Dinoroseobacter shibae DFL 12 = DSM 16493: one gene and its partners. The protein of the gene in region 2 interacts with the protein of the main gene of each other region in a pairwise test. Links are inferred from orthologs where the notes say so. Each region holds a gene or a part of one and is shown on either strand. Other genes may lie near its edges.

Region 1 (2,854 bases), 2.0 Mb from region 2 along the record:
GCCCGGGCCGGAGCGAATGGGGTGACACTTCTCTACCCCGACCTCGCCGTTGCGCGGCCCTGAACCGATCGCGGACGCGGCCTGACGATCGAGTAATCAGGCCAAGGGTGCGTGCTGGCAAGGCGCTTCGAAGCGCCTTGGTCCCTGCACGTGGCGGGAACCGGTTTCAGGCGTGCAGGAGCGCTTCGAACCTTGCCTTCTGCACGGGCGACCAGCGCAGGGAGAGGTGGTAGCCGTCCTCATCCTGGCTTTCGTCCAGAACGACACCCTGTTCGAACAACCACGCGCGGACGCGGCCCTGGGCGAAGGGCACGACGACCACTTCGTCCAGCAGCGCGGGTGTCAGCCGGGCGGAGATCGCCGCCTGCAGGGTGTCGAACCCCTCGCCACTGAGCGCCGAGATCGCCAGCACGTCGTCCTGGCGGGCGGCACTGGTGCGCAGGGCCTCGGCTTCGGCCTCGGGCAGCAGGTCCAGCTTGTTCCAGACCTCGATCATCGGGCGCTCGTCCTTGACGCCGAGAGCCTCGAGGATCTTGTGGACATCCTCAGCCTGTGCGGCGCTGTCGGGATGGGCGATATCGCGGACATGCAGGATCAGGTCGGCATCCAGCACTTCCTCGAGTGTGGCGCGGAATGCCGCGACCAGTTCCGTGGGCAGGCTTGAGATGAAGCCCACAGTGTCGGACAGGATCACCTCCAGCCCGTCGGGCAATTTCAAGGCCCGCATGGTCGGGTCGAGCGTGGCGAAGAGCATGTCCTTGGCCAGCACCTCCGCCCCGGTCAAGTGGTTGAACAGGGTCGATTTTCCGGCGTTGGTGTAGCCCACGAGCGCGACGATTGGGTATGGTACTTTCTTGCGCGCGGCGCGGTGCAGCTCGCGCGTTTTCACCACCTTGGCGAGCTGGCGTTTGATGCGTGTGACCGCCTCGTCGATGGCGCGGCGGTCCGCCTCGATCTGGGTCTCGCCGGGGCCGCCGACGAAACCGAGCCCGCCGCGCTGGCGTTCCAGGTGGGTCCAGGAGCGTACGAGACGCGTGCGTTGATAGGCCAGTGCGGCCAGTTCGACCTGCAACACGCCTTCGCGAGTGCGGGCGCGGTCGGCGAAGATCTCGAGGATCAGGCCGGTGCTGTCGAGGATCTTGGTCTTCCAGGCCCGTTCGAGATTGCGCTGCTGGACCGGGCTGACGGGGCCGTCGATCAGCACGAGGCCGATCTCGTCGGCCTCGATCCGGGCGCGCAATTCCTCGATCTTGCCGGAGCCGAACAACAGGCCCGGCTGCACCTTGGACAGGCGCACGATATCGGCCCCGGCCACGTCGAGACGCGGCAGGGCAGCGGCCAAAGCCACGGCTTCTTCGAGCGCAGGGCCCGCAAGGCGGCGGCCGCGGTCGGCGGTCAGTTCGGGGTGCAGCACCAGGGCGCGGGTGCGCGTCGGGGCATGGTCATGAAGGTCGGTCAGTCGTCGCCCTCGTACAGGCTGATGGGCTGGGTCGGCATCACGGTGGAGATGGCGTGCTTGTAGACCAGTTGGCTTTGCCCATCGCGGCGCAGGAGTACGCAGAAGTTGTCGAACCAGGTGATCACCCCCTGCAACTTCACCCCGTTGATCAGAAAAACGGTGACGGGCACCTTTGTTTTACGAACATGGTTGAGAAAAGCGTCCTGCAAATTCTGTTTGTCGCCGGCCATTCTGTGTGCCTTTTTTCTTTTGGGTGCGCGCAAATTCCTGCGCATCTGTCGCTGTGCTTACAGACTATGATGGGTGCGCGCGGGGGATTCCACCCCTAATGGCAACGACATAGGGGAAATGCGGCTCAGTTGCGCCAGAAATCGGGGTTCAGCAGCGCAAGGATGGCCAGTGTTTCCAGCCTGCCAAGGACCATAGCGGCGCACAGGATGGCTTTGGCGGCATCGGGCAGTGCTGCATAGGAAATAGGCGCTTCGGTCGCAATCGAGGCGATCGGGCCGGTGGTCGTCAAGGCAGCGAAGGTCAGCAGTGTCGCTTCTTCGAAGCTCATGCCGGTCAGGGCCAGCGCCGACATCACGAGGGCAATGGATAGCGCGAAAAGCATGAAGAAGATCCAGGCGATGGTGGAGCCTTCGCGCCTGAGCCGTCGTCCTGTATACCCTGCGCTATTGATCGAGGAGGGATGGATCAGGCGCTCCATCTCGCGCAGCCCGTGCTTGTAGAGCACGTAGACTCGCAACAGCTTCACCCCGCCCGCTGTCGTCGCCACTCCGCCCCCGAAGAGCGCGATCCCCGCCAACAGCAGCCCCGGCGTGCCGAGGCCGGACCAGTTCTGCGCCTGGGTCCAGGACGCGCTCTCGAAGCCGGTGGTGGTCAGGAAGGACAGCACCATGAAGACCGACCCCCAGAGCGCAGCGAGCGCATTGCCGTCGAAGCCGCCGGCATCGACCTCGAACGCGCCGAGCCAGTGGCGCAGGAACAGAAAGGCGGGGATCACGGTGACGAAGACCGCCGCGATGCGCAATTCGCGGTCGCGCCGCAATTCGTGCCAGTTCGGGGACCAGCCATTGATGAAGCTGCGGCGGGTGATCGCGAAGATCAGGAAGGTGAAGATCGCCAGCTCCGCCAGCCCGCCGCGGGGGGCGTTGCCGGGCAGCTCGCCAGCGGTGATCCCGCTCGTGGACAAGGTGGACATGGCGTAGATCAGGCCATGGGCCCCGGGGATGCCGCAGAGGATCATGATCAGCCACAGAACCCCGGTCAGGGTGATGTAGATCGGCGCGAGGCGGCTGGCGAAACGCAACAGCCGGGTGGCCGGTTCGGCATGGCCCTCGTTGCGGCCGGTGCTGCCGCCCTGCCCGGCCTCCTGGATCGAGGTGACCTCGA
Region 2 (2,930 bases):
CATAGCACGGCTAATACCAATCTGTTCAATCTCATCCTGGGTTTCCCGCAAACCGGCTGTATCCAGCACCGTGACCGGCAGCCCATCAAGGTCCAAGCGCACCTCGACCACATCACGCGTTGTGCCTGCGATACTCGATGTAATTGCTGCTTCGCGACCAGCTAATCTATTGAGAAGGCTTGATTTTCCAACGTTCGGCGCACCCAGGATTGCAACCTCGAACCCATGTCTTATGCGTTCCGCAGCATGGGTACCGGCACTCTCTGCGGCCAGGTTTTGAGACACGCGCCCAAGCAATTCCTGAACCTCGGGATACACATCTTCCGGCACTTCTTCGTCAGCAAAATCAATGGTCACCTCGAGCAACGCCATCGCACGCACCAGATCCTTGCGCCAGAGTTCTACTTTCTGGCCGAGTTCGCCGGAAAAAGTTCGCAATGCCTGTTTGCGCTGCGCCTCGGTCTCTGCCTCGATCAAATCGGCCAAACCTTCAACCTGGGCCAGATCCATCCGATTGTTTTCGAGGGCACGACGCGTGAACTCCCCCGGTTGCGCCAAGCGGAGGCCAGGCAGCGCCGACAATTCATTCATCAATGCTGCAATGATCGCCGGCGAGCCATGGGTCTGAAACTCAACACAATCTTCACCCGTGAAACTGTTGGGGCTTTCAAACGCGAGGACGAGCGCCTCATCGATCACACTTCCATCGGAGTCACGCAGTTTTCGCAAGCTGGTCCGCTGGGCATCAGGTAGCCCACCGGCCAGCACCCTACCCGCATGAAATGCCCTCGATCCGCTAATACGCAGCACGGCAACACCGGATTTCCCCGGTGCGGAAGCAAGCGCAAATATGGTGTCCATGACCGGTACCGTATCGCCGGTCAGGTGTTCATCGAATCGAAGAACTCGGAATTGGTCTTCGTCTGCTTCAGCTTCGAGATCAGGAACTCGATGGCATCCGTGGTCCCCATGGGATTCAGAATGCGACGCAGCACAAAGGTCTTCTGAAGATCCTTGGCATCGACAAGGAGATCCTCTTTGCGCGTGCCGGATTTGAGGATGTCCATCGCCGGGAAGACCCGCTTGTCGGCCACCTTGCGGTCAAGCACGATCTCGGAGTTGCCCGTACCCTTGAACTCTTCAAAGATCACTTCGTCCATACGGGAGCCTGTATCGATCAATGCGGTTGCGATGATTGTCAGCGACCCGCCTTCTTCGATGTTTCGGGCCGCACCGAAGAACCGCTTCGGCCGCTGCAACGCATTGGCATCCACACCCCCGGTCAGCACCTTGCCCGAAGACGGAACGACCGTGTTGAAAGCCCGACCAAGACGAGTGATCGAATCCAGCAAGATAACCACGTCCCGCTTGTGCTCCACCAGGCGCTTGGCCTTCTCGATCACCATCTCGGACACTGCCACGTGGCGCGAGGCCGGCTCATCGAAAGTGGAGGAAATCACCTCCCCTTTCACCGAACGCTGCATGTCCGTGACTTCTTCTGGACGTTCATCGATCAGCAGCACCATCAGATAGCATTCAGGATGATTGGCTGCGATGCTCTTGGCGATATTCTGCAACAGGACCGTCTTGCCCGTCCGCGGCGGAGCCACGATCAGCGACCGCTGCCCCTTCCCGATCGGTGCCACCAGGTCGATGATCCGGGCAGACCGATCCTTGATCGTCGGATCCTCGATCTCCATCTTCAGCCGCTCGTCCGGATAAAGAGGCGTCAAGTTATCAAAGCTCACCTTGTGACGTGCCATCTCCGGGTCTTCGAAGTTTACCAGGCTGACGGAGGTGATCGCGAAATAGCGTTCGTTCTCCCGCGGGGCCTGGATCACCCCTTCGACGGTATCGCCAGTGCGCAGGGAGTGCTGCCGAATTTTCTCGGGAGAAACATAGATGTCGTCCGGGCCCGGCAGATAGTTCGCCTCGGGGGAGCGGAGAAACCCGAACCCGTCCTGCATGACTTCCAGAACGCCATCGCCAGAAATTTCCCATCCATCCTCTGCACGCTCCTTGAGGATGGCGAACATCATGTCGCCTTTCCGCATGGTGGATGCGTTTTCAACCTCCAGCTCCTCGGCCAGGGGCAGAAGATCAGCAGGGCTCATAGCTTTGAGATCGGCAAGGGCGAGACGCTCTTGGGTCATCGAAAAATCCCGTTTGGGCGCCGTCGCGGGCGCGAAACTGTCATACGTGAGAGAGCGATTCCGGACGGAACGCTGACAGAGCCTTAGATAATCATGTTGCGCGAGTCAATCGAGCCTCAGAATGGGCGTGCAATCACTGAGAACACGATGACCAGGAGCAGAAGTGTGGGCACCTCGTTCATCATGCGGTACCTTCGACCGGTGGTCGTCGATGTCCCAGCAAGCAATTCCTTGCGTTGTCCGGCGCACCACATGTGAAACCATGTCATGCCAAGGATCGCCGCGAGTTTCGTATAGGGCCAGAACGCCGACCAATCGACAATCCCGGGGGTCATCACGAGCCAAAGCCCGAAGATCCAGCTTGAGATCATTGCCGGGTTCATGATCGCGCGGAGCAAACGCCTCTCCATCGTCTGGAACAGCGCCTCGGTTTCACCCGACACGGCGTTCGACTCGACATGGTATACGAACAGTCGAGGTAGATAGAACAACCCGGCCATCCATGCGATCACGGAAATCACATGCAAGGATTTGATCCAAACGTACAGGTCCATGCTTTGTCCTTCTCTGTCTTCCTTCTATTCATAAAATAGAAAGAAAAGAAAAGATGGTGTTGTTGTAGGTCTTGGGGATATGTCGAACTCTTGCGTTGTTCGAGCGGTTATTCTTGTCCACATACTGCGATCCAGGATTTACCTGAACCTTTTTTAATAATTATTTAACAGTCACTTGGTGTCTAAGAACACTGTGAGTAAACTGTGCAAAAGAGTATGTCGC
Region 3 (3,036 bases), 3.4 Mb from region 2 along the record:
GCACCTGCGCAAACCGCAGCCAACCCACGAAAAAGGGCGACCCGAAGGCCGCCCGAATTCCGCATCATCACAAGGCTCAGTTGCCCGTTGCACTGTCCACGGCGACCGTCACGCCCGGGCCCATGGTGGAGCTGAGCGCGATCTTCTTCATGTAGGACCCCTTGGCACCCGACGGCTTGGCCTTGGAGACCGCGTCCACGAAGGCGCGCACGTTCTCGACCAGCTTGGCCTCGTCGAAAGAGGCCTTGCCGACGCCGGCATGCACCACACCGGCCTTCTCGGCCTTGAATTGCACTTCCCCGCCCTTGGCGGCTTCCACGGCGGCCTTGACGTCCATGGTCACGGTGCCGACCTTGGGGTTCGGCATCAGGTTCCGCGGGCCCAGGATCTTGCCCAGGCGTCCGACGATCGGCATCATGTCCGGGGTCGCGATGCAGCGGTCGAACTCGATCTTGCCGGACTGGATCGTCTCCATCAGGTCCTCGGCGCCCACGATATCCGCGCCGGCCGCCTGCGCTTCCTCGGCCTTGGGGCCACGGGCGAAGACAGCCACGCGCACGGTCTTGCCCGTGCCGTTCGGCAGGCTGACCACACCGCGCACCATCTGGTCCGCATGGCGCGGGTCGACGCCCAGGCACATGGCGATCTCGACGGTCTCGTCGAATTTCGAGGTCGCGTTGGCCTTGATCAGGGCGACGGCTTCTTCCACGGTCAGGTCGGACTTGCCGGCCACGGCCTCGCGCGCGGCGCGGGTGCGTTTTCCAAGCTTTGCCATCTTACTTCACCTCGATGCCCATGGAGCGGGCAGAGCCCAGAACGATCTTCATCGCGCCTTCGATGTCGTTGGCGTTCAGATCTCTCATCTTCGCTTCGGCGATCTCGCGCACCTGCGCGACGGTCACCGTGCCGACGGTCTGGCGCGACGGGGTGCTGGCCCCGGATTTCACCTTCGCGGCCTTCTTGAGGTAATAAGCCGCCGGCGGCGTCTTGATTTCCATCGTGAAGGACTTGTCCTGGTAATAGGTGATCACGGTCGGGCACGGCGCGCCGGGCTCCATGTCCTGCGTCTTGGCGTTGAACGCCTTGCAGAATTCCATGATGTTGATGCCGCGCTGACCCAGTGCCGGGCCCACGGGGGGGGACGGGTTCGCTTGTCCGGCGGGCACTTGCAGCTTCATCGTGCCTGCGAGTTTCTTGGCCATCTGGCCTCTCCTTTTACAGCATCCGAACCGCCGCGGCGGCCGGACAGGGGTGCTCGTGGTCCGGTGCGGTCACGCGTGACCGCCGCCTCCCACGTCTCATCACTCAGGACGTCTTGGTGACCTGCGTGAATTCCAGTTCGACCGGGGTCGCCCGGCCGAAGATCGATACCGTCACCTTCAGACGGTTGTTGTCGTCGTCCACTTCCTCGACGCTGCCCGAGAAGCCCTCGAAGGGTCCGTCGGTCACGTTGACCTGTTCGCCGATGTCGAAGGTGATCAGGCTGCGCGGCGCCTCCTGGCCTTCCTCGACCCGGTTCAGGATCTGGTTCACCTCGTCATCGCGCATGGCCATGGGCCGACCCTGGGGGCCGAGAAACCCGGTGACCCGGTTGATCGAGTTGATCAGGTGATAGCCCTGGTCGGTCATCTCCATCCGCACCAGCACATAGCCGGGCATGAAGCGGCGCTCGGCGGTGACCTTCTTGCCGCGGCGGACCTCGATGACCTCTTCGGTCGGGACGAGCACCTCTTCGATGTCGTCCTCAAGCCCTGCCTCTGCGACGGCGTGCTTGATCTGCTCGGCGATCTTCTTCTCGAAATTCGAGAGGACGCTGACAGAGTACCACCGTTTGGCCATTGTGTTCGCTTCCTTGCCCCTCGGGCGCAGTGCGCGGGCGCGCGCCCCCGCCTCATTCCGGTTGTGTCACCCCAAATGAAAAGCAGCGTGCGGCTCGAATCGACGCACGCTACGGGTTGGGATGGTGGGGCGTGTAACGCCGAACAGGGGGGATTTCAACCGCTTTAGAACCCGCGCAACCGCCCGGGCGGAAAGCCCGCGTCAGCCGCCGAAGAAGTTCAGCACGAACTGCAGGCCGGTCCGGATCATCCAGTCCACGAAGAAGAAGAAGATCGCCGTCAGGATCGCCATGGCGAACACCATCAGGGACGTGACCATGACCTCCTTGCGGGTTGGCCAGGTCACCTTGCTGACCTCGGCGCGCACCTGCTGCAGGAACTGGAAAGGATTGGTGATGGCCATCGGTACGCATTGCCTCTCGGTGTCGGACCCCGTGCAGATACGCCGCCCTTGTGAAGATTTCAAGGCGCTTTGCCGCGCGCCCCGTGGCAGTGTGCCGCCGACGGGTTTGTCGCAAATTCGGAACTCTGCTACGCTTCGGTGTGTGCCGATCATTTTAAGGCGCAACAGCTATTTGCAAAGTGAAAGGAATTCCCATGCCCGGCAGTGGACAGGTTCTCAACCGCGACGGCCATCCCACACACATCGTGGTTTTCGAGAAACCCTCGGAAAACAATGCGGCAATGCTGTCGTCCATGTTGGGCGACCGCAGCCCCAAGGGTGCGAATGGCGCCCTGCGGTTCCAGGCGCGCGGCGCCCGCAAGACCAGCGCGCTGCTCTATGAGCGCCTTGCGGTAGCCGAGATGGACATGACCGAGGCAGAGGCGAGGGACATGCGCGACCAGTCCGGCATCGCGGCGGTGGAGCGCAATGAGGTCATGTCGATCCCGCGCCCGGTGCGCCTCGATCCCGCCGAAGCGCAGGAGGCCGAAGAGGGTCTACGCCCGCCCTCCCGCGCGATGGGGGCCGAGAGGGACGCGTATCTGCGCGGGGTGCGCGATCTCGCGAACATGCTGCTCGGCGAGGGCCCCCGCCCCACGGGACCGGCGGGGGCGCAGGGATTCTGGCGGCCGCGCAACTGGACGACCTGGGGCCTCGACGCCATCGGGTCGGACCGACGCCCGGAGTTGACCGGCGAGGGGGTGAAGGTCGCGGTGCTCGACACCGGGCTCGACCTCACCCACCCGGACTTCACGG

Evidence for each region. Proteins that work in one complex are often made in the same cells at the same time.
Region 1: the proteins of rho (region 2) and hfq interact in binary tests that used the Escherichia coli proteins (3 or more experiments, as listed by UniProt). The link is inferred for Dinoroseobacter shibae DFL 12 = DSM 16493 from one-to-one orthologs.
Region 3: the proteins of rho (region 2) and nusG interact in binary tests that used the Escherichia coli proteins (3 or more experiments, as listed by UniProt). The link is inferred for Dinoroseobacter shibae DFL 12 = DSM 16493 from one-to-one orthologs.

What each region holds. Positions count from the first base shown.
Region 1 is NC_009952.1:1,631,220-1,634,073, forward strand. What follows is about bases 73-2,854. They hold hfq (RNA chaperone Hfq), read right to left. Parts: upstream 1,690-2,854; coding sequence 1,456-1,689; downstream 73-1,455. Other genes in these bases: hflX (GTPase HflX), read right to left, coding at 167-1,414; DSHI_RS07980 (TrkH family potassium uptake protein), read right to left, coding at 1,815-2,854. Outside these bases: DSHI_RS07965 (penicillin acylase family protein), read left to right, coding at 1-63. UniProt on the Escherichia coli protein: RNA chaperone that binds small regulatory RNA (sRNAs) and mRNAs to facilitate mRNA translational regulation in response to envelope stress, environmental stress and changes in metabolite concentrations.
Region 2 is NC_009952.1:3,633,534-3,636,463, reverse strand. What follows is about bases 18-2,875. They hold rho (transcription termination factor Rho), read right to left. Parts: upstream 2,154-2,875; coding sequence 882-2,153; downstream 18-881. Other genes in these bases: hemJ (protoporphyrinogen oxidase HemJ), read right to left, coding at 2,270-2,707; mnmE (tRNA uridine-5-carboxymethylaminomethyl(34) synthesis GTPase MnmE), read right to left, coding at 18-861. Also shown: more of mnmE, read right to left, coding at 1-17. UniProt on the Escherichia coli protein: Facilitates transcription termination by a mechanism that involves Rho binding to the nascent RNA, activation of Rho's RNA-dependent ATPase activity, and release of the mRNA from the DNA template.
Region 3 is NC_009952.1:255,476-258,511, reverse strand. The notes cover bases 73-3,036. They hold nusG (transcription termination/antitermination protein NusG), read right to left. Parts: upstream 1,840-3,036; coding sequence 1,306-1,839; downstream 73-1,305. Other genes in these bases: DSHI_RS21220 (S8 family peptidase), read left to right, coding at 2,436-3,036; secE (preprotein translocase subunit SecE), read right to left, coding at 2,041-2,241; rplK (50S ribosomal protein L11), read right to left, coding at 777-1,202; rplA (50S ribosomal protein L1), read right to left, coding at 77-775. UniProt on the Escherichia coli protein: Part of the processive rRNA transcription and antitermination complex (rrnTAC). The complex forms an RNA-chaperone ring around the RNA exit tunnel of RNA polymerase (RNAP).